DNA from 3 places in the Micromonospora sp. LOL_025 genome. Region 1 is predicted to be linked to each of the others. Evidence: riboswitches for the same ligand, from Rfam matches in the RefSeq annotation. Region 1 holds a riboswitch; each other region holds the start of a gene.
The links. A riboswitch is a leader RNA that binds a small molecule or an ion and turns the genes downstream of it on or off. The one in region 1 is predicted to bind cobalamin.

Region 1 (10,070 bases):
CCCGGCCAGCGGAAACACGGTCACCGTGACCTTCGCGGCGACCAGCCAGCGGTACCTGCGGCTGACGTTCACCGGCAACAGCAGCTGGCCCGCCGGCCAGCTCAGCGAGTTCGAGGTCTACTCCAGCTAGCCCGGTGGCCCCCGCCCGTCCCGGGCGGGGGCCACCCCGGTCCGGGCGGCCCGGCGCAGCGCCGCCCCGACCCCCGTCCCGCACCGTCCCCCACCTGTCGCGGCACGACGGGCGTACCCCTGCGCCCGTCACCGGGCAACGCACCCGCACCCCACCCCCGAAAGAGGTGTAGCGACCCATGTCCAGACTCGGCACCAGACCCGGGACCGCGCCGACCGGCGCGCGCCGTCCCGTCCCCCGGTCCACCCGCCCGGCCCACCGACGGCTGCTCGCCGGCGTGCTCGCCGGGCTGCTCCTCACCGCCGTCCCGGCCGTGACCCCGGCGGCCGCCGCGCCACCGGCGGACCCGGCCGCGACCGCCGCCCGCGCCGCCCTGCTCGCCGGGCTCTCCGCCACCATGAGCGCCAGCAGCCACAACCAGAACTACGTGGCGAGCAACGCCAACGACGGCAACGCCGACACCTACTGGGAGAGCGCCAACAACGCGTTCCCGCAGTGGATCCAGGCCGACCTCGGCGCCACCGTCAACGTCGACCGGGTGGTGCTCAAGCTGCCGCCGTCGTCGGCCTGGCAGACCCGCACCCAGACGCTGTCGGTGCTCGGCTCCACCACCGGCTCGTCGTTCAGCACCCTGAAGGCGTCCGGCGGCTACACCTTCAACCCCGCCACCGGCAACACCGTCACCGTCAGCTTCGCCGCGACCAGCACCCGGTACGTGCGGGTGCAGGTCACCGGCAACACCGGCTGGCCGGCAGCCCAACTCTCCGAGGTCGAGGTCTACGGCGCCGCCGGCAACCCCGACACCCAGGCCCCCAGCGTCCCCGGCAACCTGGCGTACACCCAGCCCGTCAGCGGCCAGATCCGGCTCACCTGGTCCGCGTCCACGGACAACGTCGGGGTGACCGGGTACGACGTCTACGCCAACGGCGCGCTGCGCGGCAGCGTCAACGGGTCCACGCTGACGTACACCGACAGCCAGCCGACCACGGCCACGGTCTCCTACCACGTCCGGGCCCGGGACGCCGCCGGCAACCAGTCGGCGAACAGCAACACCGTGACCCGGACCGGCACCGGCAACCCGCCCGTCGGCACCAACCTGGCGGTCGGCAAGCCGATCACCGCCTCCGGGCACGTGCACACGTTCGTGGCGAGCAACGCCAACGACAACAACGTGGCCACCTACTGGGAGGGCAACGGCAACCCGAGCACGCTGACCGTGCAGCTCGGCGCCAACGCCAGCCTCAGCCAGGTCGTGCTGAAGCTGAACCCGGACTCCGCCTGGGGGGCGCGTACCCAGAACATCACCGTGCTCGGCCGGGACCAGGGCTCCTCGACCTTCACCACCCGGGTCGCTGCGGCGAACTACGCCTTCAACCCGGCCAGCGGCAACACCGTGACCATCCCGGTCTCCGGCGCGGCGGCCGACGTGCGGCTCTCGATCGCCTCGAACACCGGCGCCCCGGCCGGGCAGATCGCCGAGTTCCAGGTCATCGGCACCCCGGCGCCCAACCCGGACCTGACCGTGACCGGCATGTCGTTCAGCCCGTCCGCGCCCGTGGAGACGAGCGCCGTCACGCTCTCGGCCACCGTCCGCAACGCCGGCTCGGCGGCCTCCGGCGCCACCAACGTCAACTTCTACCTCGGCACCAACCGGGTGGGCACCGCCCCGGTCGGCGGCCTGGCGGCCGGCGCCTCGGCCACGGTCACCGCCAACATCGGCACCCGGGACGCGGGCAGCTACCCGCTGAGCGCGAAGGTCGACGAGTCGAACACCGTCGTCGAGCAGGATGACACCAACAACAGCTACACCAACCCGAGCCCGCTGGTGGTCAGCCCGGTCGCCAGCTCCGACCTGGTCGCCGCCGCGGTGGCCTGGTCGCCCGGCACCCCGGCGGCCGGCAACACGGTCAGCTTCTCGGTGTCGATCCGCAACGCCGGCAGCATCGCCTCCGCGTCCGGCGCGCACGGCATCACGCTCACCGTGCTCAACGAGGCGGGCACGGTCGTCCGTACCCTGACCGGCTCGTACTCCGGCGTGATCAACGCCGGGGCCACGGTCGGCCCGGTCAACCTGGGCACCTGGACCGCCGCGAACGGCAAGTACACCGTCCGGGTGGTGCTCGCGGCCGACGGCAACGAGCTGCCGGTCAAGCAGGCCAACAACACCAGCGACCGCGCGCTTTTCGTGGGGCGCGGCGCCAACATGCCGTACGACATGTACGAGGCCGAGGACGGCGTCGTCGGTGGCGGCGCCAGCGTCGTCGGGCCGAACCGGACCGTCGGCGACCTCGCCGGTGAGGCGTCCGGCCGGCGGGCGGTGACCCTCAACTCGACCGGCAGCTACGTCGAGTGGACCACCCGGGCCAGCACCAACACCCTGGTCACCCGCTTCTCCATCCCGGACGCCCCGGGCGGCGGCGGCATCAACTCGACGCTGAACGTCTATGTCAACGGCAGCTTCCACAAGGCCATCGACCTGACGTCCCGGTACGCCTGGCTCTACGGCAACGAGGCCAGCCCGGGCAACTCGCCGAGCGCGGGCGGACCGCGGCACATCTACGACGAAGCCAACGTCATGCTCAACTCCACGGTGCCGGCCGGCAGCCGGATCCGGCTCCAGAAGGATCCGGCCAACACCACCACGTACGCCATCGACTTCATCAACACCGAGCAGGTGGCGCCGATCGCGAACCCGGACCCGGCGCGCTACACCACGCCGACCGGCTTCACGCACTCCGACGTGCAGAACGCCCTGGACCGGGTGCGGATGGACACCACCGGCAACCTGGTCGGGGTGTACCTGCCGGCGGGCAACTACTCCACCGCGTCGAAGTTCCAGGTGTACGGCAAGGCGGTCAAGGTGACCGGCGCCGGGCCCTGGTACACCCGGTTCAACGCGCCGTCCGGCCAGGACAACACCGACATCGGATTCCGGGCCGAGAACTCGGCGGCCGGGTCGTCCTTCGCGAACTTCGCCTACTTCGGCAACTACACGTCGCGGATCGACGGGCCGGGCAAGGTTTTCGACTTCTCCAACGTGTCGAACATCGTGATCGACAACATCTGGAACGAGCACATGGTGTGCCTCTACTGGGGCGCGAACACCGACTACATGACGATCAAGAACTCCCGGATCCGGAACATGTTCGCCGACGGCATCAACATGACCAACGGCAGCACCAACAACCTGGTCAGCAACAACGACGCCCGGGCCACCGGCGACGACAGCTTCGCGCTGTTCTCGGCGATCGACGCGGGCGGCGCGGACATGAAGGACAACATCTACGAGAACCTGACCTCGACCCTTACCTGGCGTGCCGCCGGCTTGGCCGTCTACGGCGGGTACGGCAACACGTTCCGCAACATCCACATCGCGGACACGCTGGTCTACTCCGGCATCACCATCAGCTCGCTCGACTTCGGCTACCCGATGAACGGCTTCGGCGCCAGCCCGCCCACGCGGTTCGAGAACATCTCGATCGTGCGGGCCGGCGGGCACTTCTGGGGCGCGCAGACCTTCCCCGCGATCTGGGTCTTCTCCGCCTCGAAGGTGTTCCAGGGCATCCGGGTCAGCGACGTCGACATCGTCGACCCGACCTACAGCGGCATCATGTTCCAGACCAACTACGTCGGTGGGCAGCCGCAGTTCCCGATCACCGACACGGTCTTCACCAACGTCTCCATCAGCGGCGCCCGCAAGAGCGGCGACGCCTACGACGCGAAGTCCGGCTTCGGCATCTGGGCCAACCAGATGCCGGAGGCGGGGCAGGGCCCGGCCGTCGGGTCGGTCACCTTCAACAACCTTCGCCTGAGCAACAACGCGGTGGACATCCAGAACACCACCTCGACGTTCACCATCAACCGCAACTGACCCACCCCGGTCGCCCGAGCGGCGGCCGATCTCCCGGGCGGTGCGGCCACCGGACATCCGGTGACCGGCACCGCCCGGCCCGTCGGTCGGTGCGTCGCGCTGGTCGGGCCTCCGCCGGTCAGTGGGCCGGGGCGCCGTGCCGGCCGGCGCCGGCGGCGAACCGGGCCGCGCCCGCCGCCGCGTCGGCGGCCAGCGACTCCATCCCGTACGCCAGCTCCACCTCCAGCGCCGTCGGTTCCGGCAGGCCGGCGCCGGCGAGCAGCGCCGCCCGGTCGTTGCGCAGGCAGGTCTGCGGGTGCCGGGCGATCTCGGCGGCCAGCCGCTCGGCCGCCGCCCGGGACTCTCCCGGCGCGACCAGCCGGTTCACCAGCCCCATGGCGTACGCCTCCTCGGCCGGCACCGGCCGGCCGGTCAGGATCAGGTCCATCGCCCGGCTCTCGCCGATCAGTCGGGGCAGCCGGACCGTGCCCCCGTCGATCAGCGGCACCCCCCAGCGGCGGCAGAACACCCCGAGCACCGCGTCGGACTCGGCGACCCGCAGGTCGCACCAGAGCGCCAGTTCCAACCCGCCGGCCACCGCGTGACCGGAGATCGCGGCGATCACGGGCTTGCTGAGCGTCATCCGGGTCGGGCCCATCGGGCCGTCCCCCTGCGCCTCGACGCGGTTGCCGCTCGGGGTGCCGATGGCCTTCAGGTCGGCCCCGGCGCAGAACGTGCCGCCGGCTCCCCAGAGCACGGCCACGGAGGCGTCGGGGTCGGCCTCGAAGGCGCGGAACGCGTCGGCCAGCGCCCTGGCGGTCGGCCCGTCGACCGCGTTGCGGGCCGCCGGGCGGTCCAGGATCACCGTGGTCACCGCCGCGGCGCGTTCGACGCGTACCCCCATTGCGACAGCATGCCCCCGGCGGTGCCGGCGGCGCCAGGCGTCAGTGCGGGGCGGACCGGTCCGGGCGGACCAGGGTGGCGCCCAGCGCGGCGCCGACCACGCAGGCCACCCCGGCCACCTGCGGCCAGGCCAGCAGCTCGCCGAGCAGGACCAGCCCGACCAGCGCCCCGATCGCCGGCTCCAGGCTGAGCAGCACCGCGAAGACCCGGGCCGGCATCCGGCGCAGCGCCGCCATCTCCGCCGAGTACGGCAGCACCGACGACAGCAGCGCCACCGCCGCGCCCAGCGCGAGGGTCCACGGGTCGAGCAGCGCCGTACCGCTGCCGGCGACCCCGAAGGGCAGCACGGCCAGCGCGGCGACCGCCATCCCCAGCGCGAGGCCCCGGCTGCCCGGCACGCGGGCGCTGACCGCCTTGCCGAGCAGCACGTAGCCGGCCCAGCCGACCGCGACGGCCACGCAGCACAGCAGCCCCAGCCGGTCCACCCCCGTCCCGCCGAGCCCGCTGATCAGCAGCACGCCGCCGCCGGCCAGCGCCGCCCACGCCACGTCGGCGAGCCGGCGGCTGCCGGCGAGCGACACCAGCAGCGGCCCGGCGAAGCCGATGGTGACCGCGACGCCCAGCGGCACCCGGTGCAGGGCCGCGTAGAAGGCGAGGTTCATCACCGCCAGGGCCAGCCCGAACGCCCCGACCAGACCGGCGGTACGCCAGCCCAGGCGCAGCCCCGGCCGGACCAGGACCAGCAGGATGAGCGCGGCGAAGCCGAGGCGCAACGTGGTCGTACCGCCGGCGCTGGTGCTGCCGAAGAGCTGCTTGGCGACGGCCGCCCCGACCTGGGTGGAGAGCATGCCGAGCAGCATCAGCAGCGGGGGCGGCACGGCCCGGGGCTGTCCCAGCGCGAGGGTCAGTCGGGTCGCCGGTCGACCGGCCGGCAACGGGCGGGAGGAGAGTGCGTACACCCGGACCACAGTGGTACCGGAGCGGGCGGCCCGCGACCGGATTTCCACTGCCGCGGGCGCACCGCGCTGCCCGCCGGACCGGGGCGGGCCGGGCGGCGCTAGCATCCCCGACGGCACGATCATGTGAGGTGCCCCGCGCGAGCGGGGAGAATCGGGAAGCCGGTGCGAATCCGGCACGGGCCCGCCGCGGTGACCGGGGAGCCACCGTCCACGCGTACGCGCAGCCACTGGCCCGCCCGGGCCGGGAAGGCGGACGGCCAGGCGTCGATCCGGGAGTCCGAAGACCGGCCTCGCGTCCGGTGCCCGCGTCCGGCGTGGCGTGGGCCGAGCGCAGCGGGAGCCTGCCTTGGATCTGTACGACGTCATCCACCGCCGCCGGGACGTACGCGCCCAGTTCACGGGGGCGCCGGTGCCCGAGGAGACGCTGGACCGGGTGCTGGCGGCGGCGCACGCGGCGCCGAGCGTCGGCTACTCGCAGCCCTGGGACTTCGTCCTGGTGCGCGACTCGGAGCTGCGCCGCCGGTTCCACGAGCACGTCCGCGCCGAGCGGGACACCTTCGCCGCGACGCTCGACGGGGAGGCGGCCGAGCGGTTCGCCCGCATCAAGATCGACGGCGTCCTGGAGTCGACGCTGTCGGTGGTGGTCACCCACGACCAGGTTCGGGGCGGCCCCGCCGTGCTCGGCCGGCACGCCATCGCCGACACCGGGCTCTACTCGACCTGCCTCGCCATCCAGAATCTCTGGCTCGCCGCGACCGCCGAGGGGCTCGGGGTGGGCTGGGTGTCGTTCTACCGGGAGCCCTGGCTCGCCGGGCTGCTCGGCATCCCCGACGGGGTCCGGCCGGTGGCGTGGCTCTGCCTCGGGCCGGTCACCCACTTCGAGCCCGTACCCGACCTGGCCCGGCACGGCTGGCGGCAGAGGCGCCCGCTGGCCGACGCGATCCACCACGACCGCTGGGCGGCACGTGAGCGCTGACCTCGGTGGTGGGGGCGTCCCGTTACGGGTCGGTGGGGGCCCGATCACGTACCGCTGCGGATCCGTCACCGCCGACCGGTTTGCGCCGGCTCCTGCCGGGAAGTCGGTACGGGTGCGAGCACTCTTGACGAAGATCGAACAGGCATCCGGCCTGGACCGGGTCGGCGACCGGTTGCAGCGCGCCGTCCAGGCCACCCTCCGACCGCAGCGGGTCCGCGACCTGCTGCACGGCGTCTGGCTGGGCCATCCGCTGCACCCGGCGATGGTGCAGGTGCCGGTCGGCGCGTGGATCAGCACGGCGGTGCTGGACCTCATGCCGGGACAGCGCCGGGCCGCCACCACCCTGTGCACGGTGGGCACCGTCAGCGCCCTCCCGGCCGCGGTCGCCGGCCTCAACGACTGGGCGGCACTGGCCCGTGACCAGCGCCGGGTCGGCCTGGTGCACGCCGCGTCCAACAGCGTCGGCCTGGCGTTCTACGCCGGCTCGGTGGCCGCCCGGATGACCGGCCGGCACAACCTCGGCCGTACGCTCGGCTTCCTCGGGCTCGGCGCCGCCAGCATGGGGGCGTACCTCGGCGGGCACCTGGCGTACAAGCAGGGCGCGCAGGTCAACCAGAGCATCTCCGAGCTGCACCGGATGAGCGACGGCTGGCACTCCATCGCGGACATGTCCGCCCTGCCGGAGCGCAAGCTGATCACCCGGGAGGTCGACGACGTCTCGGTGATCCTCTATCGGCACGGCGACGAGGTCACCGTGATGCTGGAGCGCTGCCCGCACCAGAGCGGCCCACTGGGTGAGGGCGAGGTGCAGGAGATCGACGGGCACGCCTGCGTGGTCTGCCCGTGGCACGGCAGCGCGTTCCGCCTCAACGGCGGTGAGGTGGTGCACGGCCCGTCCGGCAACGACCAGCAGGTCCTGCCGACCCGCGTCGTCAACGGCGTCCTGGAGACCCGCCTCCCCTGACCGCCCCGACCTCCGGCCCCGACCTTCGATGGCGATCAAGAAGTTTGGGTCGAGTTCGATCTCCCTGCCGTGACCAGGCCTCTTGATCACCCGGGCGCTGTCGGTTGGCGAGCCGGAGGCAAGGCGGTATCGGTGGTGGGTGGGTCAGGGGCGGCGGTGGCGGCCGATCGGGGTGTCGTGGGACGAGCCCGGCCGGGTTCGGCCGTGGCCGGTCGGATCGCTGTCGCGGCTGCCAGTGGTCAGCCCGCCGTCGAAGGTGTCGGCGCCGGTGGCCGTGCCGACGGTCGTGCCCCCGCGAACGACGGCGGTGCCACGGCGGGCGGCGGCCGTGGTCCGGGCCGCGCCGGCCGGTACGCGGCCCGGTCGACGGCGTAGGCCCAGGACCGCGCCGATCTGCGCGCCGACGATGCTCGCCACCGCCAGGACGGCGGAGACCGCGAGGGGCCTGTTCACCCGATCGGGTTCACCGGCCCGGGCGGCTCCCACCGTCACCGTCGGGGCCTGACCGGCGTCCGTCTCCGCCGGCGGCGGCACCGGGGCCTCGGCGGCCGGTGGGGGTGGCGTCGCCCGTTCGGGAGCGACCTTCCCCGGCGCCGGCTGCGGGGCCGGCCGGGCGGGAGCGGGCGGGGTCGGGTGCGCGACGAGACGGCCGGTGGCGTGCCGGCGGGCCCCCCGGTCCTCGGCGTCCCCGGGCAGCTTCAACAACTGGCCGGGGTGGATCCGGTCGGGGTCGCCGAGCCGGTTCAGCTCGGCCAACTCCCGGTAGTCGGCGAACTCGTCCAGGTAGCGCTGGGCGACGGCGCCCAGGTGGTCGCCCCGGGCCACCCGGTAGACCGCCACGCTGTCATCCGAGTCGGCCAAGGCGGACAAGTCGACCCGTGCGGACAAGTCGGCCGGCGGGGAGGAGCCGGCCGGTGCCGGCCGTGCAACCGGGACAGTCGTCGGTGGCTGAGCAGGCAGGCCGGCCGACAGTGGCCGGGCGACCTGGGCGGCCGAGGCGGGCCGGGCGAGCGGAGCGGCCGAGGCGGGCCAGGTGTGCGCGGCCGGGCCCGGCCAGGCGGCCTCCGCGACAGTCGGCTGCGCGGCCGCCGCCGGCAGTGCGTACGGGCCGGCGACCGCCGTCGCCGCGCTCGCCGCGGGGCTGGCCGCGAGGATCAGCGCGACCGAACCGACCAGCGCGGCGGCGGCCCGTTGCTGGCGACTCATTCCCGGCAGCCGGGGCGCGGGTCGGCGCAGCGCCTGCGCGCAGAGTTCGACCAGGACGGAGAAGGCGAACGTGGCCCAGCCGAACCAGCCGGCCAGCGCCAGCGCCCGCAGGAACAGCCGCCCGTCGTCGCGGCTGGTCAGCGTCGAGCCGATCTCCGCGACGGTGGGCAGGTGATCGGGCAACGGGTTGCCGGCGAGGGCGAGCAGCGCCACCGGCGCGCCGACCAGCACCGCGCAGAGCACGACGAGCGCGCCGAACCCGGTCAGGATGCGTCCGGTCCGGCGTACGGCGGAACGCCCCGATGCGGCCATGGCTGCCTTCCCTTCCTACGGTGCCCCGGTGAGCGGCCGCGCGGTCGCCTCGCCGGAGACGGTGACGGTCTCGTCGAAGCCGAACAGGCTGAGCATGGATCTGCGGTGCGTGACGGTGACGCGTACGCGGACCCGGGTCTCCCCGTCGACGACCGGGAAGCTGACGGTGTGGCCGGCGGCGCCGGCGGCGGCGAGGTAGTCGGCGACGGCGCGGCGGGCCTGGGGACGGTTGATCCGGGTCGGCCCGCCCTCGATGGCGGTGGCCCGGTCGATGGCCTGGCCGCCGGCGCGGGCGGCCTCGGCGGCGAGGTTGTCGGCCCGCTGCAACGTGCGCAGCTGGCCCGCGCCGTCGAAGGCCAGGCCGATGACGGAGAGAACGCCGACCATCGCCACCGCGAGGAAGATGCTCACCCGGCCCTGGTCGTGTCGGCCGGCCACGGCGGTCATCCCCGGCTCCGGTAGCGGTCCAGCGGCGACGTGAAGCTCGCCGACACACGCTTGCCGGCGGGCATCCCCGGCAGGACGGACAGGTGCAGGTCACCGTGGGAGACGGTGCACGCGATACGGACGGTGACCGAGGCGTCCTGCCCGGTCGGGCTGCGGAACGCCTCGTCGAAGCTGGTGGGGGCGCCGCGTACCGCGCCGCTGAGGGTCACCTCGGGGGCGCCGGCGCAGTTCAGGCCGCGCCAACCGAGCTGCCGGCGGGCCGCGTCCCGGGCCTCGGCGCGGGCGGTGCGGGCGTCCCGGGAGATCGAGGCGGCGCGGGCGGC
Region 2 (10,070 bases), on a different contig from region 1:
CACGACCCTGGCCACCACCGTCGTGGTGCTGGCCGCGAACCTCGGCACCGACCTCGCCTACGCCGCCGCCGATCCCCGGGTACGCCTCGATGACTGACCTCGCCCTGCCCCTGCGGGTCCGGCGGCCGAAGCCGCGTACGGGCCGGGTCGGCGCCACCCTCGCCTGGGCCGTGCTCGTCGGCGCGGGCCTGGCCTGCCTCCTCGCCCCCGTCCTCTGGCCGCTCGACGAGAGCGCGGTGGACCTGGCCCGGACCCGGCTCGCGCCCTCCTGGGCGCACCCGGCCGGCACCGACGACCTCGGCCGCGACGTGGCCCACCGCAGCCTCTACGGTCTGCGGGTCTCGCTGCTCGTCGGCGCGGTCGCCGCGCTCGTCGCCACCGTGATCGGGGGCCTCGTCGGCGCGGTGGCCGGCACCCTCGGCGGCTGGGTCGACCGCGTGCTGATGCGGGTGGTCGACACCATCGCGGCGCTGCCGCACCTGCTGCTGGGCATCTTCATCGTGGCGATGCTGCGGCCCAGCCTGGGCGCGGTGATCCTGTCGATCGGGCTGACGCACTGGCTCTCCACCGCCCGCATCGTCCGGTCCGAGCTGCTCAGCCTGCGCACCCGGCCGTTCATCGACGCCGCGATCTCCGGCGGCGCCAGCCGGGTCCGGGTGATCACCCGGCACCTGCTCCCGCACGTGCTGCCCCGGTTGGCGCTGGCCACCACGCTGATGGTGCCGCACGCCGTCTGGCACGAGACCGCGCTGTCCTTCCTCGGCCTCGGCCTGCCCCCGCACCTGGCCTCGATCGGCAACATGATCAACGACGGGCAGCGGTCCCTGTTGACCGGCGCCTGGTGGGCCAGCATCGTGCCCGGCCTGCTCCTCGTCGTCGTCACGCTGGCCCTGGCGGCCCTCACCGGCCGGTGGCGCGACCGCCTCGACCCGCGCGTACGAGCGGAGCTGAACCTGTGACCACCACCCGCGAGCCCGCCCCCGCCCCGGCCGGCACCGCCGACACCATCGCCCCGGCCGACAGCGCCGGCGTGGGTGGCGCCGCCGCCGACGGTCGGCCCGGCCTGCTGGAGGTCGACGGGCTGACCGTCCGCTTCCAGCTCCGCGACGCCGTCGTGCAGGCCGTCACCGACCTGCACCTGACCGTCCACCCGGGCGAGCTCCTGGCGGTGGTCGGGGAGTCCGGCTGCGGCAAGTCGGTGCTCGCGCACGCCCTGCTCGGCCTGCTCCCCGGCAACGCCACCGTCACGGGGCACGCCCGCCTGCGCCCGCCCACCGGGGCGCAGGTCGACCTGGTCGGCTGCTCCGAGCGCCACCTCGCCCGCGCCGTACGCGGTCGCGCGGTCGGGCTGGTGCCGCAGAGCCCCGCCACCGCCCTGACCCCCGTACGGACGGGCCGGCGGCTGCTGGAGGAGACCCTGCGCGCCCACGGGCACACCCGGCGCGAGGCGCCCGCGGCGGCCGAGCGGGTCGCCGCGGACGTCGGTCTCGACCCGGCCGACCTCGACCGCTACCCGCACGAGCTCTCCGGCGGCATGGCCCAGCGCCTGGCCACCGCCCTCGCCCTCGCTCCCGACCCGCCGCTGCTGCTCGCCGACGAGCCCACCACGGGCCTCGACCGGCCCCTGGTCGACCACACCCTCGACCTGCTGCGCCGCCGCTGCGACGCCGGCGGCGCCGTCCTGCTCATCACCCACGACCTGGCCGCCGCCCGCCGGGTCGCGGACACGGTCGCCGTCATGTACGCCAGCCGCATCGTGGAACGGCGGCCGACGGCCGAGTTGTTCGCGGCGCCCGCCCACCCGTACACCGCGGGTCTGCTCGACGCCCTGCCCGAGCGGGCCTTCCGGCCGGTCCCCGGCCATCCGCCGATGCTCACCGACCTGCCTCCCGGCTGCGCCTTCGCCCCGCGCTGCGACCGCGCCACCGACGTCTGCCGCACCCCGCCCGCGCCCTGCGCGGGCGCGCCGGGCCGGGTCGCCTGTCACCACCCGCTGACCCTCGGAGCGCCGGCATGACCAGCACCGCCGGCATGACCAGCACCGCCGGCATGACCAGCACCGCCGGGAGCGCCGGCATGACCAGCACCGCCCTCGCGGCCCACGAGGTCGCGGTCTCCTACGGCGGCCGGCGCGTCCTCGACGGCGTCGACCTGCGCGTCGCGCCCGGCGAGACGGTCGGCCTGCGCGGGCCCTCGGGCAGCGGCAAGTCCACCCTCGCCCGGGTGCTGGCCCTGCTGCACGCCCCCGAGGCCGGCCACGTCACCCTCGACGGCCACCGGGTGGCGGGCGCCCGGCACCGGGTGCCCGCCGCCGTCCGTACCCGCGTCGCGATCCTGTTCCAGAGCCCCCGCGCCGCCACCGACCCCCGGCTGGGCCTCGCCGACATCATCGCCGAACCGCTGCGCGCCACCGGCACGCCCGAGGAGCAGGCGCGGGCCCGGGCGGCGGAGCTGGCCGACCTCGTCGGCCTCACGCCCGACCTGCTCGCCCGCCGCCCGCACGCGGTCAGCGACGGGCAGTTGCAACGCGCCTGCCTCGCCCGCGCGCTCGTGCACCGGCCGGACTACCTGCTCTGCGACGAGGCCACCGCCATGCTCGACGCCTCCACCCAGGCGCACCTCGCGGCCGTCATCACCGACTACCAGCGGCAGCACGCCGCCGGGGTCCTGCTCATCACCCACGACCCGGCGCTGATGGCCCGCTGGGCCACCCGGGTGGTCGACCTGCCGACCGCCGCGCAGCCCTGACCGGCCGGCCCTCCCGCCTGCCCCCGGCGGACCGTCCCTGATGGTGTTCGTCACCGTGACTTCCGGGCCGGCCGGCGGCTAGGGTGACGCTGCCGTGGTGCTCGGGAAGCCGGTGCAAGACCGGTGCGGCCCTCGCCACTGTGATCGGGAAGTTCGCGGCCCTCGTCGTACGAGGTCACTGGGCGTAACCCGCCTGGGAAGGCCGGCCACGGACGCACCTCCCGTCAGCCAGGAGACCGGCCACGGCACTGCGATGACCCGTCCACGAGGTGTTGGAAGGCGGTCCCGATGCGCGTGCGCGCAGTGCGGTCCACCCTGTCCCGGCGCGTTGCCGCGCCCCTGTCCGTCCTCATCGTCCTGTTGGCCGGCTGTGCCACGGACGACCCGGCCACGACGCCCCCGCCGGCCGCCGCCCCGGTCGCGCTGACCAACTGCGGTACGCCGGTCACCGTCGCCGCCCCGCCCGAGCGCGCGGTGACCCTGAACCAGCCCGCCACGGAGATCATGCTGGCGCTCGGCCTCGCCGACCGCATGGCCGGCACGGCGTACCTGGACGACGCGATCCTGCCGGAGCACGCCGCCGCGTACGCCGCCGTGCCGGTGCTGTCGGACAAGTATCCGGCGAAGGAGAAGCTGCTGGAGGCCGCGCCGGACTTCGTCTACGCCTCGTTCCACAGCGCCTTCGGCGACGAGGGCGTCGGCGACCGCGCCGCGCTCGCGGGGCTCGGCATCGGCACGTACCTCTCGCCGGCCGGGTGCCCGAAGCAGCACCGGCCGGCGAAGCTGACCGTCGAGGACGTGTTCGCCGAGATCCGGGACGTGGCGGCCGTCTTCGGCGTGCCGGACCGGGCCGAGAAGCTCATCGCCGACCAGCGGGCACGGATCGCTACGGCCGCCGCCCGGATCGGCGGCGCGCGGGACGTGTCCGTGCTCTGGTGGGACGCCGGCACCGACGCCCCGAGCGTGGGCGCCTGCTGCGGCAGCCCCAACACGATCATGTCGGCGGTCGGGGTGGGCAACGTGTTCGGCGACCTCACCGGCGGCTGGGCCGACACCAGCTGGGAGGCGGTCGTGGACCGCGACCCCGACGTGATCGTGCTGATCGACGCGGGCTGGGACGCGGCCGCCGCGAAGCGGGCCTTCCTGACCCGCCACCCCGGCCTGAAGGAGCTGCCGGCGGTGGCCCGGCAACGGTTCGTCGTCATCCCGTTCTCCTCGACCTCCGCCGGGGTGCGCGTCGTGCTCGGCGTCGAGGCGCTCGCCGCGGGTGTGGCGCAGCTCCCCGCCGGGGCGGACCGCTGACCGCCGTGGCCCGCCGCGCCGGCCCCGGACCAGCTCGCCGCACCGCCCCCGACCGGACCCGCCGCACCGGCCCCGGGTCCGCCGACCGCGCCGCCCCCGCCGGAGTCCGTGCGCCCAGCCCGGTCGGCCTGGTGGTGCTGCTGGTCGCCCTGCTGGCCGGGCTGGTCGTGTCGATCGGGGTGGCCGTCACCGTCGGGCCGGCCGACATTCCCGTGTCGACGGTCTGGTCGGTCGTGGCCGACCGGCTGGGACTCCCGCACGCCGAGGTGCCGCTGCTGCGCGAGCACATCGTCTGGCGGCTGCGCCTGCCCCGGGTGCTCGGGGCCGCCGCCGTGGGAGGCGGGCTGGCGGCCGTCGGCGCGGTGATGCAGACCGTCACGCGCAACCCGCTGGCCGACCCGTACCTGCTCGGGGTCTCCTCGGGGGCGTCGCTCGGCGCGGTCGCGGTCCTCGTCCTGGGCTTCGGTGGCGGGGTCGCCGCGCTCACCGGGGGTGCCTTCGCCGGGGCGCTGGCCGCGTTCGCGGTCGTGGCCGCGGTGGCCGGCCGGCGGGCCGCGCTGGCCCCCACCAGGGTGGTGCTGGCCGGGGTGGCCGTCGCGCAGCTCTGCGGGGCGGCGACCTCGTTCGTCATCATCTGGGTCGCCGACCCGCACGCCACCCAGAGCATCACGTTCTGGCTCTCGGGCTCGCTGGCCCGCGTCGACTGGGCCGCCCTGGCCTGGGCCGCGCCGGTCCTGGCGGTCGTGCTCGCCCTGGTGGCGGCGTACGCCCGCACGCTCAACGCGTTCGCCTTCGGCGAGGACGCCGCGGCGACCCTCGGCATCCCCGTCACCCGGGTCCGGTGGCTGCTGCTGGTCGCCACCGCGCTGCTCACCGCGGCGCTGGTCGCCGTCAGCGGCGCGGTGGGCTTCGTCGGGCTGATCCTGCCGCACGCCGCCCGGTTCCTCACCGGGGCGGACCACCGGCGTCTGCTGCCCGTCGTCGTGCTCGCCGGGGCGATCTTCCTGGTCTGGGTGGACACCGCCGCGCGGACCCTCTTCGCGCCCCGGGAGCTGCCGGTCGGCGTGCTGACGGCCCTGCTCGGGGTGCCCGCCTTCGTGGTGCTGCTGCACCGCCGGAAGGTGCGTGGCTGATGCTCACCGTCACCGGCGTGTCCTGGTCCGTCGCGGCCCGGCGGATCCTCGACGACGTCACCTGCGCGGTGCCGGCGGGCAGCCTCGTCGGGCTGCTCGGCCCCAACGGCTGCGGCAAGACCACCCTGCTGCGGATCGTCGCCCGGCTCGCCGCGCCGGACGCCGGGCTGGTCACGGTCGGCGGCGACGACGTCGCCGCCCTGCCCCGGGTCACCCTGGCCCGCCGGACGGCGCTGCTCGCCCAGCACGCCGACACGGACCTGGACCTCACCGTCGGCGAGGTGGTGCTGCTCGGCCGTACGCCCCACCGCGGCTCCCGCTGGTCCGACAGCGGCGCCGACCGCGCCGCGGCGGCCGACGCGCTGGCCCGGGTGGACCTGGACGGGTACGCCGGGCGCCGCTGGCACACCCTCTCCGGCGGCGAGCGGCAGCGGGTGCAGCTGGCCCGGGCGCTGGCCCAGCAACCGCTGCTGCTGTTGCTCGACGAGCCCACCAACCACCTCGACATCGGCCACCAGCTGCACCTGCTGCACCTGGTCCGCCGCTCGGGGATCACCACCCTGGCCGCGCTGCACGACCTCAACCTGGCCGCCATGTTCTGCGACGCGGTGGTCGTCCTGGCCGCCGGGCGGGTCGTCGCCGCCGGTACGCCCGCCGAGGTCCTCACCCCCGGGCTGCTCGCCGACGTCTACGGGGTGCGGGCCGACGTGGTGACGCACCCGGGCACCGGACGGCCCGCCATCACCTACCACCCGCCCGCGCCATGACCGTCGCAATGGGCTGCCTCGTCACCGTGTGCCGCGACTGCTGCTGTGGCAGCACCCGCAAGCACCCGTCCGTCGACCACGACGCGCAGCGGCGGCGGCCTCAGCGCGGGCGGTCGTCGCCGGGGCCGCCGGGATCGGTGCGGCCGGCGGCGGCCAGGAAGGAGTTGTAGCGGGCCAGGTCGTCCGGCTCGCCGGTGGCCTCGGCGCGGGCGGCGGCGCGGTCGAGGCGGGCCTGTTCGCGCCGGTCGGCGCGAATCCACTGGCGGACCAGCACGACCAGGACGACCGCGGCGGGGATCTCCCCGAACGCCCAGGCGATGCCCGCGCCCAGCCGCTGGTCCTCCATCAGCGACGACGCCCACTCCGGATGGACGGCGACGTACCAGTCCGGGGCGATGAGGCTGGTGGTCTGCATCAGCACGAGGCCGAAGAAACCGTGCGCCATCATCGACGCGAGGTGGATGATCACCAGGAGGGGGTGGGCGAGCCTCGGCCGGCCCGGGTCGACCCCGATGAGCACCCAGAACAGCAGGTACCCGGCGACCACGAAGTGGGTGAGCATGGCCAGGTGCCCGAGGTGGGAGCGCATCAGCGTGCCGAGCAGGTCGCTGAGGTAGAGACCGAAGAGGCTGCCGACGTAGATACCCAGGGCGACCAGGGGGTGGGTGAGCAGCCTCGCGGGCCGGCTGTGCAGCGCCAGCAGCAGCCACTCCCGGGCCCCACGGACCTGCGGGTCGGTGGGGCGACGCAGGGCGCGCAGCGCGAGGGTGACCGGGGCGCCGCCGACGAGCAGGATCGGCACCAGCATCGACAGCACCATGTGCTGCACCATGTGGGCGCTGAACAGCACGTACGCGTAGCGGGCCACGCCCAGGTTGGTGACGGCGGCCAGCAGCAGCAGACCGGCCGACCAGCTCGCGGTCCGGGCCAGCGACCAGCGGTGCCCGGCCCGGTGCAGCCGCCACACCCCGGCCAGGTAACCGCCGATGCCGAGGACGGTGAGGGTCAGGAAGAACATGTCCGGCAGCGGCTGGCCCACCAGGCGTTCCGGGGTCGGGGCGGCGGGCATCGGGAAGCCGAGCAGCTCGGTGATGGGATCGGCGTCGAGGGGGTCCTGCGCCACCGGGGTGGGGCTGCGGGACAGCGCCACGGCCAGCCCGACGGTGGCGGCGAACACGACCACCTCGCCGGCGGCCAGCCGGGCGAACGCGCCGCGCCGGCCCGCGCGTAGGGCCGGCAGGGTCCGCGACCGGTGCGCGGCGCCCAGGGTGCCCAGGACCGCCAGGGCGACAAGCTTGCCGAGGACCAGCCAGCCGTACCGGGACTGCCAGAGCTGGGCCACGTCGCCGAGGCGTACGGCGGCGTTGGCCGTTCCGCTCACCGCGACGGCCACGAAGCAGCCCAGGGCGAGGCGGCCGTACCGGTCGGCGGCGTCGGCCAGCTGCCGGCTGCGGCGGACCATCAGCAGCGCCACCAGCCCGCCGACCCAGAGGGCGGCGGCCAGCACGTGCAGGGCGAGGCTGGACACGGCGATCTGGTGGTTGCCCGCCCCGGCGGCGTGCCCGGTGAACGCCGGCGGCAGCACCCCGACCAGCGCGATCAACGCCGTCGCGGCGGCGAGCCCGCGCGAGACGCCCACCCGGGCCAGCAGCGCCACGGCCAGCGCCAGCCCCGCCTGGAGCAGCAGCGCCCGCCCCTGCGAGATCGAGGAGGCGAAGCTGACCACGATGGGGACGCCGAGTTCGTCCACCGGGACGCCGAGCAGGTCCGAGACCGTCAGCACGATCAGCGTCACCGCGGTCACCGCCCAGCCCGCCGCCGCCGCGCCCGCGCGGCGCAGCAGCAGCCAGCCGTACGCCGAGACGCTGCGCCCGTCGCCGGGCAGCAGGAAGGCCGCCGTCACCACCATCCCGACCGTCAGGGTGGCGAGGCCGTCGGCGAGCAGCCGGACCACGGGCAGCGCCCACGTGGTGACCGGCCCCGGGTCGGGCAGCCCGGGGATCGCGACCGCGAGCGCGTCGCCGGCACGCAGGCCGAGCAGGAGTACGGCCACCGCCGACGCCACGGCCGCGACGGGTACGAGCCACCCGCCACGCCCCCGGGAGCCGGGACGGCGGCCGGGGCCGGGCGTGCCCGCGACCGGGGCGGCCGGGGCGACGGCGGCAAGCTGGTCGTCCACGTCGGCGTCACCGGCCGCCGTCGTCGCCACGGGGTCGGCGCCCGGGCCCCGGGCGGGGTGGGCGGGGCGGGAGGTGGTGTCTGGCACGTCGGTGTCCCTTGGGTTCGGGGAGGGCGGCGGTTCGCGCCCGGTGGGCGGCCCGGGGCTTCGAGGGCCGGGGGTGCTGCCGGTCAGCGGGTCTCGCGCCGCCGCCGCAGCAGCAGCGCGGCCCCGCCGAGGACGGCCACCAGGACCCCGGCGGCCAGCAGCACGGCGCCCGTCCCGGGGCCGCCCGAGCCGGTCGCGGAGGCGGCGGCGGGGCCGACCGACGCGGCGGCGGACGGGGCGACGGCGGCCGACGGCGGCGTGGCGGTCGGCGCGGCCGACGGCGGGGTGGCGGTCGCCCCGCCGTCGGTGTCGACGCCGCCGGCGACGGTGAACCGGTACGACCCCTGCACGGGATGCCCGTCGGCGGAGACGATCCGGTAGGCCACGGTGTAGGTGCCCTCGCCCAGCGTCTCGTCGACCGTCACCGTGCCCTTCGTCCCGTCGACGGTGGGCGCACCGGTGGGGACCTTCCGCCGGGCGGCGTCGGTCAGCGCGATGGTGGTGAAGGCCGGGTCGAGCCGCTGCGCGAACTCCAGCGTGACCCGCGTCGGCGGCGTCGTCAGGCGGTCGCCCTCGGCGGGGCTGGCGGCCCGCAGCGTGTTGTGCGCGGCGGCGGGGGCGGCCGGTACGAGCAGCAGCGCGGCGGCGGCCAGCGTGGCGGCGACGAGGGCCGCGGCGGTCGGGCGGCGGAACCGGGTGTGCATGTCTGGTGCTTCTCCTGATTGGTGGTGGTCAGCCGAGCGGCTGGCGGCCGAGCCAGCCGCCCGCGGGGCAGCCGGGCGGAAAGTCGGGAAAGCCGACTCGGCGGGTGCCTCGGCCGGAGTCGGGTCAGGCCGCGCGGCGGTCGGAGACCCGCGCGGAGCCGGGATACGGCGACGGGAGCAGCCGCAGCCCCGGCGACTCCGTGGGCTCGTCGGCGGGCAGGCTCCAGCGGGGCTCGTCCGGACGACTGCGCTGCGCCGGGCCGTCCGGGCGCAACCCGGGGCGGGACAGGGCGACGACGATGACGTAGCCCGCGAGCAGGAAGCCGTGGGTGACCAGCCGGGCGGTGTCCACCCGCCCGGTCAGCAGGTCGTTGACCGACAGCAGCGCCAGCATGCCGACGAAGGCGCTCAGCATCGGCACCAGCCCGGTCGGCGGCGTGCGCCGGGCCGCGACGAAGAGGAAGCCCGCGCCCACGGCGACGTTCCATGCCGCCGACTCGTGCCACAGGTGCCCCGACATCAGTCCGCCGGCCGCCGCGTGCGCGTGCGCGCTCGCCGTGCCGCGTCCGATCTGCGCCAGGCCCAGCACGAGTTGCAGTGCCCCGACCAGACCCAGGACGGCCCGCAGGGTGAGCACGAGCCGCTCCCGCCGGCGATGCGGAGCCGGGGTGGGCAGCGCGCCGAGGATGACGTCGGTGCGGTCGTCACCGGCGACGGCGACCGACAGCCGGGCCCGGCGGGTCACCGCCGTGGCCCGGTCGTACCACGTCCGGCAGCCGCCGCAGCCGGTCAGGTGGGCCGCCACCGCCGTCCGCTCGGCAACGGTCTCCTCTCCGTCCAGCTGCGCCGACAGCACCTCACGCCACTGCTCACACCCCATGTACCGGTAGTCGTCCCGGACCCGCCGTTGGTTCCCGCGCAGTTTCGTTAACCATCGCCTTCCCGCAGGTCAGGGCGGGCAGGCAACTCAGCCGGTGGCGTCGCCGCCCCGGCCCGCGTCCGGCTCCGACCAGCTGTGCAGAGCGGTGACCAGGTCCTCCCGGGCCCGCGCCACCCGGGAACGGATGGTGCCCACCGGGCAGCCGCACACCTCCGCGGCCTCGGCGTAGGACAGGCCGAGAACCTGGGTGGCGACGAACGCCTCCCGCCG
Region 3 (10,070 bases), on a different contig from region 1:
CACTCCGACAGCTCGACCATCACCCTGCCCACGGTGTGGCGGACCGTCAGCGCCCGACGCACCGACCTGCTCGACCGGGTACTGCGGCACCCGCCGAAGGGCGCGTTCCTCACCGCCGGCACCCGCTGGATCCCGGGACCGCCCGTGCACGCCGAGCGGTGGACGCCCCACCAGCAGGAGGCGTTCGTACGGCTACAGGCGCGGCTCGCCGCCGACGCCGGCACCCCGCTGCACCATCGGGCCGCCGCCGTACGGGCCGCCGCGTCGGTGCCCGACGCCGGGCGCGAGCTGGTGCTGCGCCACGTCGACTCGCCGAACGCCACCCTGGCCGAGGCGGCCCTGACGGCCCTGCCGTGGACCGACCGGCCCGACCAGGCACTGCCCTTGCTGCTGTCCCACGCCGACGACGAGCGGGCCAGGGTCGCCCTGTACGCCGCCACCCGCGCCGTCCGCTTCACCCGCCCGGCCGACCTGGTGGCCCCGCTGTCCGGCGTCGCCCTGGGACGGGGCAAGGTGACCAGCCGCAAGCAGGCGGTCCGGCTGCTCGGCCGCTTCGGTCCGCCGGAGGCGATGGCCGTACTGGTGTCGGCGTGGCGGCAGCCCGGCCAGCACCGCGACGTGCGGGCGGCGATCGTCGCCGCCGCCCGGCAGCGGCTGCACGCGCCGGAGAGCTGGCCGATCCTCGAAGAGGCGGTCGTCGGGAGCCGGGAGGAATCGCTGACCGTGCTGGCGACCCCGCCCGACGGGGTCGCGGCGCCGGAGCGACCCCGCTACGCCGCCCTCGTCGCCCGGGCCTGCGCGAGCCCCGACCGTGAGGTCGGACGGCTCGCCTGGCCCCAGCTCGTGCACTGGCTGCCCTGGGCACCCGACCTCACCGACCTGATCCTGGCGGCGCTCACCGACCTGGGCGGGCGGTACGACTGGCAGCGGGTGCGCCCGATGGTGGACGCGGTGCTGCGCCACCCGGACCGCCCCGAGCAGGGGGTGCTCGCCGCCGCCCTGCGCGACCTCGTGCGCATCGACGACGTCGACGCGGACCCCGGTGGCCCCACCGGGGACCGCCCGGCTCGGCGCCGGATCGACGCCGTCGTGGCCACGGTGTCCCGCGCCCTCGGGCCACAGACCGACCCGGCGCCGGTCCGGCGGGCGGCGGACGAGTTGGGCCGGCACCGCGCGTACGTGGCGCAGGCGGGCACCCTGCTGACCAACGTCCTGCCGCTCGGCAACGCGACATCCGAGCAGCTCACCGCCGAGATCCTCACGATCGCGGATCTGGTGGCGGGCCGGCCGGCACTCGCCGCCCGGCTCGCTCACCTCCTCTGCGGGCGCATCGCCTCCCCGACGGTCCTCGACGCCGAACCGGTGCTCGCCACGGCCCGCTGCCTCGCCACCCGGGGCGAGGCCACCACCGGTCTGTTCGCGGTGGCCCTGGCCGGCGGCGGCAGGGCGTACGGCTGGTCCGCACCCTGGCGGGACCTGCTGCACCTGCTGCGCGGGCACCCGGTCGCCGACATCCGCGACGCCGCCTTCGACGTCTCGATGGAGGCGACGTGATCCGCGGCGGCCGCCGTGCTAGAAGTCGTCGTCGAAGGCCACCGTGCCGCTCACCCCGACCTGGTACGCCGACACGCGCCGCTCGAAGAAGTTCGACAGCTCCTGGACGTCCTGCAACTCCATGAAGGCGAACGGGTTGGTCGAGCCGTAGTGGGCGGGGATGCCGAGCTGCGCGAGCCGCCGGTCGGCGACGTGTTGCAGGTACTCGCGCATGTCGGTCAGGGACAGCCCGGGCACCCCCTGGCCGAGCAGGTCCTCGGCGAACTGGACCTCGCACTCGACGGCCTCGGCGAGCATCTGCCGCACCTGGCCGGCCAGCTCGTCGTCGAACAGGTCCGGCTCCTCCCCGCGCACGGTCTCCACCACGTCGAAGGCGAAGGCCATGTGCATGGACTCGTCGCGGAACACCCAGTTGGTGCCCGACGCCAGGCCGTGCAGCAGCCCCCGGGAGCGCAGGAAGTAGACGTAGGCGAAGGCGCCGTAGAAGAACAGCCCCTCGATGCAGGCGGCGAAGCAGATCAGGTTGAGCAGGAAGGCCCGCCGGTCCTGTCGGGTACGCAGCTGCCGCAGCTCGCCCAGCGAGTCGATCCAGCGGAAGCAGAACTCGGCCTTGCGCCGGATCGACGGGATGTTCTCGATGGCGGCGAACGCGGCGAAGCGTTCGGTCTCGTCGGGCACGTAGGTGTCGAGCAGGTTGAGGTAGAACTGGACGTGCACGGCCTCCTCGAACAGTTGCCGCGACAGGTAGAGCCGGCCCTCCGGCGAGTTGACGTGCTGGTACAGGTTGAGCACGAGGTTGTTGGCGACGATGGTGTCGCCGGTGGCGAAGAACGCCACGAGGCGGCTGACCAGGTGCCGCTCGGCCGGGGAGAGCCGGTCGAGGTCGGCGAGGTCGGCGTGCAGGTCCACCTCCTCCACCGTCCAGGTGTTACGGATGGCGTCGCGGAAGCGGTCGAAGAAGTGCGGGTAGCGCATCGGGCGGAGGGTGAGGTCCATCCCCGGGTCGAGCAGCATGTGTGTGGTCCTCGGTTCGCTGGTGGTCGTGGTGGTCACTGGCACGCCTCGCACGACTCGGGGTTCTCCAGGGAGCAGGCCAGCGCCTCGTCGACGGTCGCCACCGCCGCGACGACGCCGGCGGCGCGGGCCGGCCCGACGGGCGCGACGGTGGCCTGCTGGATCCGCGTGGCCGGCCGCGAACGCAGGTAGTACGTCGTCTTCAGCCCGGCCTTCCAGGCGTACAGGTACATCGAGGAGAGCTTGCCGATCGTCGGCGCGGCCAGAAACAGGTTCAGCGACTGCGACTGGTCGATGTACGGGGCGCGGGCCGCGGCCAGGTCGATCAGCGCCCGCTGCGGCAGCTCCCACGCGGTACGGAACAGCTCCCGCACCTCGGCCGGCAGTTCCACGACGTCCTGCACGGAACCCTCGGCGCGCTTGATCGCCGAGCGGATCCGCTCCGTCCACAGGCCACGCGCCTTCAACTCCCGCACGAGGGCGGTGTTGACCTGGAGGAACTCCCCCGACAGGGTCTCGCGCTTGAACAGGTTGGACACCTGCGGCTCGATGCACTCGTAACAACCGGCGATCGAGGCGATGGTGGCGGTCGGCGCGATCGCCACCAGCAGCGAGTTGCGCAGCCCGTACGCGGCGACGCGCTCCCGCAGCGCGCTCCACCTCGCCGTCTGGGTCCCCGTGACGCCCCACAGGTCGGGTTGCAGCTGCCCGCGCGCCGCCCGGGTCTGCCCGTACGCCGGGTGGGCGCCCGCGCGCCGCGCCAGATCGGCGGAGGTCTCCAGGGCGGTCAGGTACAGCTCCTCGCTGATCCGGGTGGACAGCTCCCGGGCGGCCGGGGAGTCGAACGGCAGCCGCAGCGCGAAGAACACGTCCTGCAGGCCCATCAGGCCGAGCCCGACGGGGCGCCAGCGGGGATTGCTCGCCGCCGCCTGCGCCGTCGGGTAGTAGTTGATGTCGATGACCCGGTCGAGGTATGTGACGGCGGTGCGGACGGTGGCGCGCAGCCGCTCCCAGTCGATGCCGTCCGCGCCCAGGTGGGCGGCGAGATTCACCGAACCGAGGTTGCACACGGCGGTCTCGGCGTCGCTGGAGACCTCGACGATCTCGGTGCACAGGTTGGACAGGTGCACCACGTTGCCCGCCTCGGCGGTCTGGTTGCACAGCCGGTTCGCGGCGTCCTTGAACGTCATCCACCCGTTGCCGGTCTGGGCGAGGGTGCGCATCATCCGCCCGTACAGCTCCCGCGCCGGGACCTGCCGCACGTAGCGGCCCTGCTCCTCGGCGGCCCGGTACGCCGCGTCGAACTCCTCCCCCCACAGGTCCGGCAGCTCCGGCACCACGTCCGGGTCGAACAGCGACCACACCCCGTCGGACTCCACCCGCCGCATGAACTCGTCCGGGATCCAGTTGGCCAGGTTCAGGTTGTGGGTGCGCCGGGCGTCCTCACCGGTGTTGTCCCGCAGCTGGAGGAACTCCTCGACGTCCGGGTGCCACGGCTCCAGGTAGACGCAGGCCGCGCCCTTGCGCCGACCGCCCTGGTTGACCGCCGCCACCGAGGCGTCCAGCGTCCGCAGCCACGGCACGATCCCGTTCGACTGCCCGTTGGTGCCCCTGATCAGCGCGCCCCGCGAGCGGACCCGCGAGAACGCGATGCCGATCCCCCCGGCGAACTTCGACAGGTTCGCCACCTGCGCGTACCGCTGGTAGATCGAGTCGAGCTCGTCGCGCGGGGAGTCGACCAGGTAGCAGGAGGACATCTGGGTGTGCCGGGTGCCGGAGTTGAACAACGTCGGCGAACTCGGCAGGTACGCCAGGCTCGACATCAGCCGGTAGAACTCGATCGCCTCGTCCGGTGCCTGCGACAGGCCGCAGGACACGCGCAGCAGCCAGTACTGCGGGGTCTCCAGCACCAGCCGGCTCGTCGGGTGGCGCAGCAGGTACCGGTCGTAGACCGTACGCAGCCCGAAGTACTCGAAGCGCAGGTCGCCGCGCGGGTCGACGGCGGCGTCGAGGGCGCTCGCGTGGGCGGCGACGAACGCCGCGGTGTCGTCGCCGATCAGGCCCTCGGCGTGGCCGCGCCGGATCGCCTCGCTGAAGGAGCCGATGCCCTGCCGGCGGACCTCCTTGTCGACGTACCCGGCCAGCAGGCGGGCGGCCAGCCGCGAGTACTGCGGCTCCTCACCGATCATCTCCGCGGCGGTCTGGATGGACAGCCGGTCCAGTTCGGCCGTCGTCGCCCCGTCGTACAGGCCGCTGATCGTCCGGGTCGCCACCCGCAGCGGGTCGACGTCGGCGAGGTCGTCGGCCCACCGCTCGACGGCGCGGACGATCCTGTTGACGTCGACCGCCTCGGTGCCGCCGTCGCGCTTGCGGACCCGCATCTGCGTTCGCCGCTGGCCCGCCACGGCCGCATCGTCGGCCGCCGTGTCGTCGGCCGGAACAACCTCGGTGACTGTCACCACTCACTCCTCGCGAGCCTTGATCCCAGACGGAACTCCTGGGCACGCGGGGAGCGGACACCGACGACGACGCGCCGCAGGGCACGCGTCGGGATGGCGTCGGCCGTCCCACGCGGCCTCGGACCGCCGCACACCCGGAGGCGGGCGTACGGCGCACTGGCAGGTCTTCGGACTCGCGGGCGCGACCGGACTCGCCGGTCTCCTACTGGCCGTCGCTTCCCAGGCCGCTGGCGGCCCAGTGCTGATGACGGCGGTCGTTCCCACTCACCGCTGCGGGGCAGTCCCGGATTCCCACCGGGTTCCCTCTTGCCTCGACCGCACCGGATGAGCGGCCGAACCAGCTGCGCCGACACCATATATAGGGTTTGCCTCGTTGTCACACCCCACATGTCGGTCTCGGGCGTGTCGTCGGCGGCCCGGGTGACGCCCGTCGATCAAGGCCCGTCGACCGCGTCGATGCCTGCCCGCGGCGGCTCGGGGGCTGTCCTCCGCTCGGTACAGTCGCGGTCGTGGACACCACAGGCGAAACCGCCGACGGAGACGACCCCGCCGTCGCGCACCGTGGCATCGACTGGCCCACGCACGGCGGCGACCCCTTCGACGGCGCGCTGCCCTGGCCCGGCCTGCTGTACTGGGCGCACGAGCAGCCGTCGCGGGTGTTCCCGGCAGATCGCGTACCGTCCCGCGACGAACTCCTCGGCGCGATACCGATGGGCTACACCACCCTGAGCGTGCTGGCCCGGATCGCGCTCTACCACGGCGGGCGGCAGCGGCGACTGTGGCCGGAGCAGGATCGGCCGTCCCCGCGTGGGCCGCTACAGCCGTACCAGCTGCTCCTGCGGGCCACGGGCAAGGCACGCCACCTGCGGCTCGGCGCGAGCTGGCCGGTCCGGTTCGCGCTGCGCGACGCCGAGGAGCTGTCGGCCCGCACCGGCGGCGCGGTCCTGGTCTGCCAGGTGCGCGAATTCCACAACTGGCACTGACCCGCAGGCGGACCGGGGTCCTGTGGTCACACGATCCCGGTCCGCCCCCAGGCGGTGCGGTCAGACCTTGGTGACCCGGACGGCGTCGGCCACCACGTAGCCGGGGGCGCTGGTCCACCGGCTCACCGCGACCAGGTTGCGGTCACCGGCGGCCAGGCCGAAGGTGCCCAGCGAGCGCCACACGCCGCCGCTGGAGCGCTGGTCCACGTTGACCGTGCGGTTGCCCGAGGCGGTGACGACGACGTGCGGTGCCGAGCTGTTGTAGCCGGGGTCGGCCGGGTGCCGTACCTCGATCCGGTAGTCGCCGGCCGTCGGGATGTTCACCTTGAACCAGGCGGCGTCGCTGGCGGGCGTGGGGTTGGCGAAGCGGTAGTCGGCCCCGTAGCGCTGGGCCGAGTACGAGGAGGTGCCCCAGTTGGTGCTCGCCGTGAACCGCCCCGCCGTGGCGTTGTCCACGAAGGTGCCGCCCGTGGGCGGCGGGTTGGTGGTGCCGAGGCCGAGGTAGGCGGCGATGCCCTCGGCGTGCCCACGGGCGACGGCGGTGATGAAGTCCGCCCGCCTGAGCAGGTTCGAGTCGGCGACGCTGTCGATGAAGAGGTTCTCGGTCAGCACCGCGGGCATGGCCGCCTCGCGCAGCATGTGGAAGTTCGCGGTCTTCAGCCCGCGGTCGGTGACCCCGCCGATCGTCCGCATGGCGCCGATCACCCTCGGGTGCAGCGCGTTGTGCAGATTGACGGTGGCCGTGCCCGCCGTCGGGTACCGGTAGCTCTCGAAGCCGGTGCCGCCGCCGGAGTTGATGTGCACGCTCACGAGCAGGTTCGCGCCCCACGCGTTGGCGTCGTCCGTGCGGTACGCCAGGCTGCGGGTGATGTCGGTCGTCCGGGACATGCGGACGTCGACGCCCCAGTTGGCCAGCAGGATGCTGCGCAGTTGCAGGGAGATGTCGAGCGTCAGGGCCTTCTCCTGCAGCCCGTTGCCGACCGCGCCGGGGTCGGTGCCGCCGTGCCCCGGGTCGATGTAGACCTTCGGCAACGCCGCCCACGCGGGGCCGGCGACGATGGGGACGGCCGCGGCGCCAGCGACGGCCGCCAACAGGGTACGCCGCCGAAGCGTCGGGTTGTCGAACATGTGCACCTCGTCATCGGGAGAGATCGACACTGCCCGCAATATAGTGGTGCTTCAATGCCCGGTGAAAGATGTCTACGCCAATTGGTCTGAACTCCGAAGGTTTCCTCCCCCAGGGTCGTCGCGCCGTCACCACCGGCGATCGAGGGTCTGCGCCGCCCGCAGACACCTCAGGTCAGGGCACAGCCGGACCCGCAGTGCGGGCAGTACGCACGCTTGGCGTTCGACGTCACCTCGACGTCGCACCGTGCACAACGGCCGTTCTCCCACAGCCCCTGGTCGATCCCGAGCCCACCGTCGTAGTAGTCACGGTCGGGCCAGGCGACCAGTTCCATGTCGATACCCGGCTCATCCTCGTAGTCGCTGACAGCGGCCAGGGTCAGTGTCGTGCGTACGCCGTACTGGTCCTCGGTGTAGTGCGGCAGGACACGCCGCAGGACATCAACCAGTTCACGGACCGGCAGCGCCACGAGCTGCGCGGCGAGACGATCACGATCTTCGTCGGTGGACACGCAGCCGACCATCCGTCCCTGCGCACCGCCGCCGCCGGCCGCGTCGATCCCGGATCCATCCTGGGCACCCACCCCTGCCCCCGTCACTTGGCGTTGAAGTAGCTGGCTTCCGGGTGGTGCACCACGATCGCGTCCGTCGCCTGCTCCGGCATCAACTGGAACTCCTCCGACAGCTGCACGCCGATCCGCTCCGCCCCCAGCAGCTCCACGATCTTCGCCCGGTCCTCCAGGTCCGGGCAGGCCGGGTAGCCGAACGCGTACCGGCAGCCCCGGTAGTCGGTGCGCAGCAGACCCGCCAGGTCCGCCGGATCGTCGTCGGCAACCGTACGCCCGCCGGGCAGGGCCAGCTCGGCGCGGATCCGCCGGTGCCAGTACTCCGCGAGGGCCTCGGTGAGCTGCACGGACAGCCCGTGCACCTCCAGGTAGTCGCGGTACTCGTTGCGGGCGAACATCTTCGCCGTGTACTCGCTGATCGGCTGCCCCACCGTGACCAGTTGCAACGCCACCACGTCCAGCTCGTCGCCGCGCGGACGGAAGAAGTCGGCCAGGCAGAGCCGCCGCTCCTGCCGCTGCCGGGGGAAGGAGAACCGCGCCCGCTCGGAGTGCCCGTTCTCGTCCAGCACCACCAGGTCGTTGCCCTCGGCGTACGCCGGGAAGTAGCCGTACACCACGGCCGCCTCCAACACCTGGTCGGCGATCAGCCGGTCCAGCCAGTAGCGCAACCGGGGCCGGCCCTCGGTCTCCACCAGCTCCTCGTAGGACGGGCCCTGCCCGCTGCGGGCGCCCCGCAGGCCCCACTGCCCGAGGAAGGTGGCCCGCTCGTCGAGCAGCGCCGCGTAGTCGGCCAGCGGCACGCCCTTGACCACCCGGGTGCCGAGGAACGGCGGGGCGGGCACCTCCACGTCGGTGGCCACGTCGGAGCGGACCGAGGCGTCGTCCAACTCCGGCAGCGACTCGCTGACGATCGCCCGCTGCCGCTCGCGGCGCGCCCGCCGGGCCGCCAGCGCCGCCTCCCGCTCCGCGTCGATCACGGGCGCCCCGCCGCGCTTCGCCGTCATCACCCGGTCCATCAGCGACAGTCCCTCGAAGGCGTCCCGGGCGTAGTGCACCTGGCCGGGGAACATTGCCCGCAGGTCGTCCTCGACGTACGCCCGGGTCAGCGCCGCCCCGCCCAGCAGCACCGGCCAGCGCTCCGCGACCCCGCGCGCCGCCATCTCGGCGAGGTTCTCCTTCATGATCACGGTGCTCTTGACCAGCAGCCCGGACATGCCGATCGCGTCGGCCCGGTGCTGCTCGGCGGCCTCCAGGATCGCGTTGATCGGCTGCTTGATGCCGATGTTGACGACCTCGTAGCCGTTGTTGGACAGGATGATGTCGACCAGGTTCTTGCCGATGTCGTGCACGTCCCCGCGCACCGTGGCCAGCACGATGCGGCCCTTGCCGCCGTCCTCGGCCGTCTCCATGTGCGGCTCCAGGTACGCCACGGCGGTCTTCATCACCTCGGCGGACTGGAGCACGAACGGCAGCTGCATCTGACCGGAGCCGAACAGCTCGCCGACGACCTTCATGCCGTCGAGCAGGATGTCGTTGATGATGGACAGCGGGCTGCGCCCCTGCGCCATGGCCGCGTCCAGGTCGGCCTCCAGGCCGTTGCGCTCGCCGTCGATGATCCGCCGCTTGAGTCGCTCCTCCAGCGGCAGCGCGGCCAGCTCCTCCGCCCGCCCGGCCCGCGCCGACGCGGCGTCCACGCCCTCGAAGATCTCGATGAACCTCTGCACCGGGTCGTAGCCCTCGCGGCGCCGGTCGTAGACGAGGTCCAGCGCCACCTCCCGCTGCTCGTCGGGGATCTTGTTGAACGGCAGGATCTTGCTGGCGTGCACGATGGCGCTGGTCAGGCCGGCCTCGCGGCACTCGTGCAGGAAGACCGAGTTGAGCACCTGCCGGGCCGCCGGATTCAGCCCGAACGAGACGTTGGAGATGCCGAGGGTGAAGTTGACACCCGGATAGCGGCGGGCGATCTCCCGGATCGCCTCGATGGTCTCGATGCCGTCGCGCCGGGTCTCCTCCTGGCCGGTGGCGATCGGGAACGTCAGCGCGTCGATCATGATGTCGGCGCGGTCCATCCCCCACCGCCCGGTGAGGTCGTCGATCAACCGGCCCGCGATCCGCACCTTCCACTCGGCGGTCCGCGCCTGCCCCTCCTCGTCGATGAGCATCGCCACCACGGCGGCGCCGTGCTCCCGGACGACGGACATCACCCGGGCGTACCGGGACTCCGGCCCGTCGCCGTCCTCGAAGTTGACCGAATTGACCACGCACCGGCCGCCGAGCATCTCCAGCCCCGCCTCGACCACCGGCGGCTCCGTCGAGTCGAGCATGATCGGCAGGGTGGAGGCGGTGGCGAAGCGGCCGGCGAGCTCCCG

Region 2: linked by a shared signal. The riboswitch ahead of ACFHW0_RS26765 (ABC transporter substrate-binding protein) and the one ahead of bluB (5,6-dimethylbenzimidazole synthase) in region 1 are both predicted to bind cobalamin.
Region 3: linked by a shared signal. The riboswitch ahead of ACFHW0_RS16065 (ribonucleoside-diphosphate reductase subunit alpha) and the one ahead of bluB (5,6-dimethylbenzimidazole synthase) in region 1 are both predicted to bind cobalamin.

The regions. Positions count from the first base shown of each region.
Region 1 covers NZ_JBHMIR010000035.1:22,215-32,284, forward strand. Annotated here, with positions in the region: gene ACFHW0_RS27845 (discoidin domain-containing protein) at 1-130, shown strand, start outside; gene ACFHW0_RS27850 (discoidin domain-containing protein) at 309-4,001, shown strand; gene ACFHW0_RS27855 (crotonase/enoyl-CoA hydratase family protein) at 4,120-4,884, opposite strand; gene ACFHW0_RS27860 (EamA family transporter) at 4,925-5,842, opposite strand; cobalamin riboswitch at 5,952-6,150, shown strand; gene bluB (5,6-dimethylbenzimidazole synthase) at 6,189-6,818, shown strand; gene ACFHW0_RS27870 (Rieske 2Fe-2S domain-containing protein) at 6,931-7,782, shown strand; gene ACFHW0_RS27875 (LysM peptidoglycan-binding domain-containing protein) at 7,927-9,300, opposite strand; gene ACFHW0_RS27880 (pilus assembly protein TadG-related protein) at 9,316-9,747, opposite strand; gene ACFHW0_RS27885 (TadE/TadG family type IV pilus assembly protein) at 9,744-10,070, opposite strand, start outside.
Region 2 covers NZ_JBHMIR010000031.1:25,317-35,386, forward strand. Annotated here, with positions in the region: gene ACFHW0_RS26745 (ABC transporter permease) at 1-97, shown strand, start outside; gene ACFHW0_RS26750 (ABC transporter permease) at 90-959, shown strand; gene ACFHW0_RS26755 (ABC transporter ATP-binding protein) at 956-2,017, shown strand; gene ACFHW0_RS26760 (ABC transporter ATP-binding protein) at 2,014-2,748, shown strand; cobalamin riboswitch at 2,827-3,008, shown strand; gene ACFHW0_RS26765 (ABC transporter substrate-binding protein) at 3,037-4,050, shown strand; gene ACFHW0_RS26770 (FecCD family ABC transporter permease) at 4,182-5,183, shown strand; gene ACFHW0_RS26775 (ABC transporter ATP-binding protein) at 5,183-5,950, shown strand; gene ACFHW0_RS26780 (cytochrome c oxidase assembly protein) at 6,051-8,216, opposite strand; gene ACFHW0_RS26785 (copper resistance CopC family protein) at 8,300-8,920, opposite strand; gene ACFHW0_RS26790 (zf-HC2 domain-containing protein) at 9,045-9,800, opposite strand; gene ACFHW0_RS26795 (sigma-70 family RNA polymerase sigma factor) at 9,888-10,070, opposite strand, start outside.
Region 3 covers NZ_JBHMIR010000010.1:207,357-217,426, forward strand. Annotated here, with positions in the region: gene ACFHW0_RS16055 (low temperature requirement protein A) at 1-1,554, shown strand, start outside; gene ACFHW0_RS16060 (ribonucleotide-diphosphate reductase subunit beta) at 1,573-2,568, opposite strand; gene ACFHW0_RS16065 (ribonucleoside-diphosphate reductase subunit alpha) at 2,604-4,949, opposite strand; cobalamin riboswitch at 5,168-5,384, opposite strand; gene ACFHW0_RS16070 (hypothetical protein) at 5,537-6,010, shown strand; gene ACFHW0_RS16075 (N-acetylmuramoyl-L-alanine amidase) at 6,071-7,168, opposite strand; gene ACFHW0_RS16080 (hypothetical protein) at 7,306-7,647, opposite strand; gene metH (methionine synthase) at 7,731-10,070, opposite strand, start outside.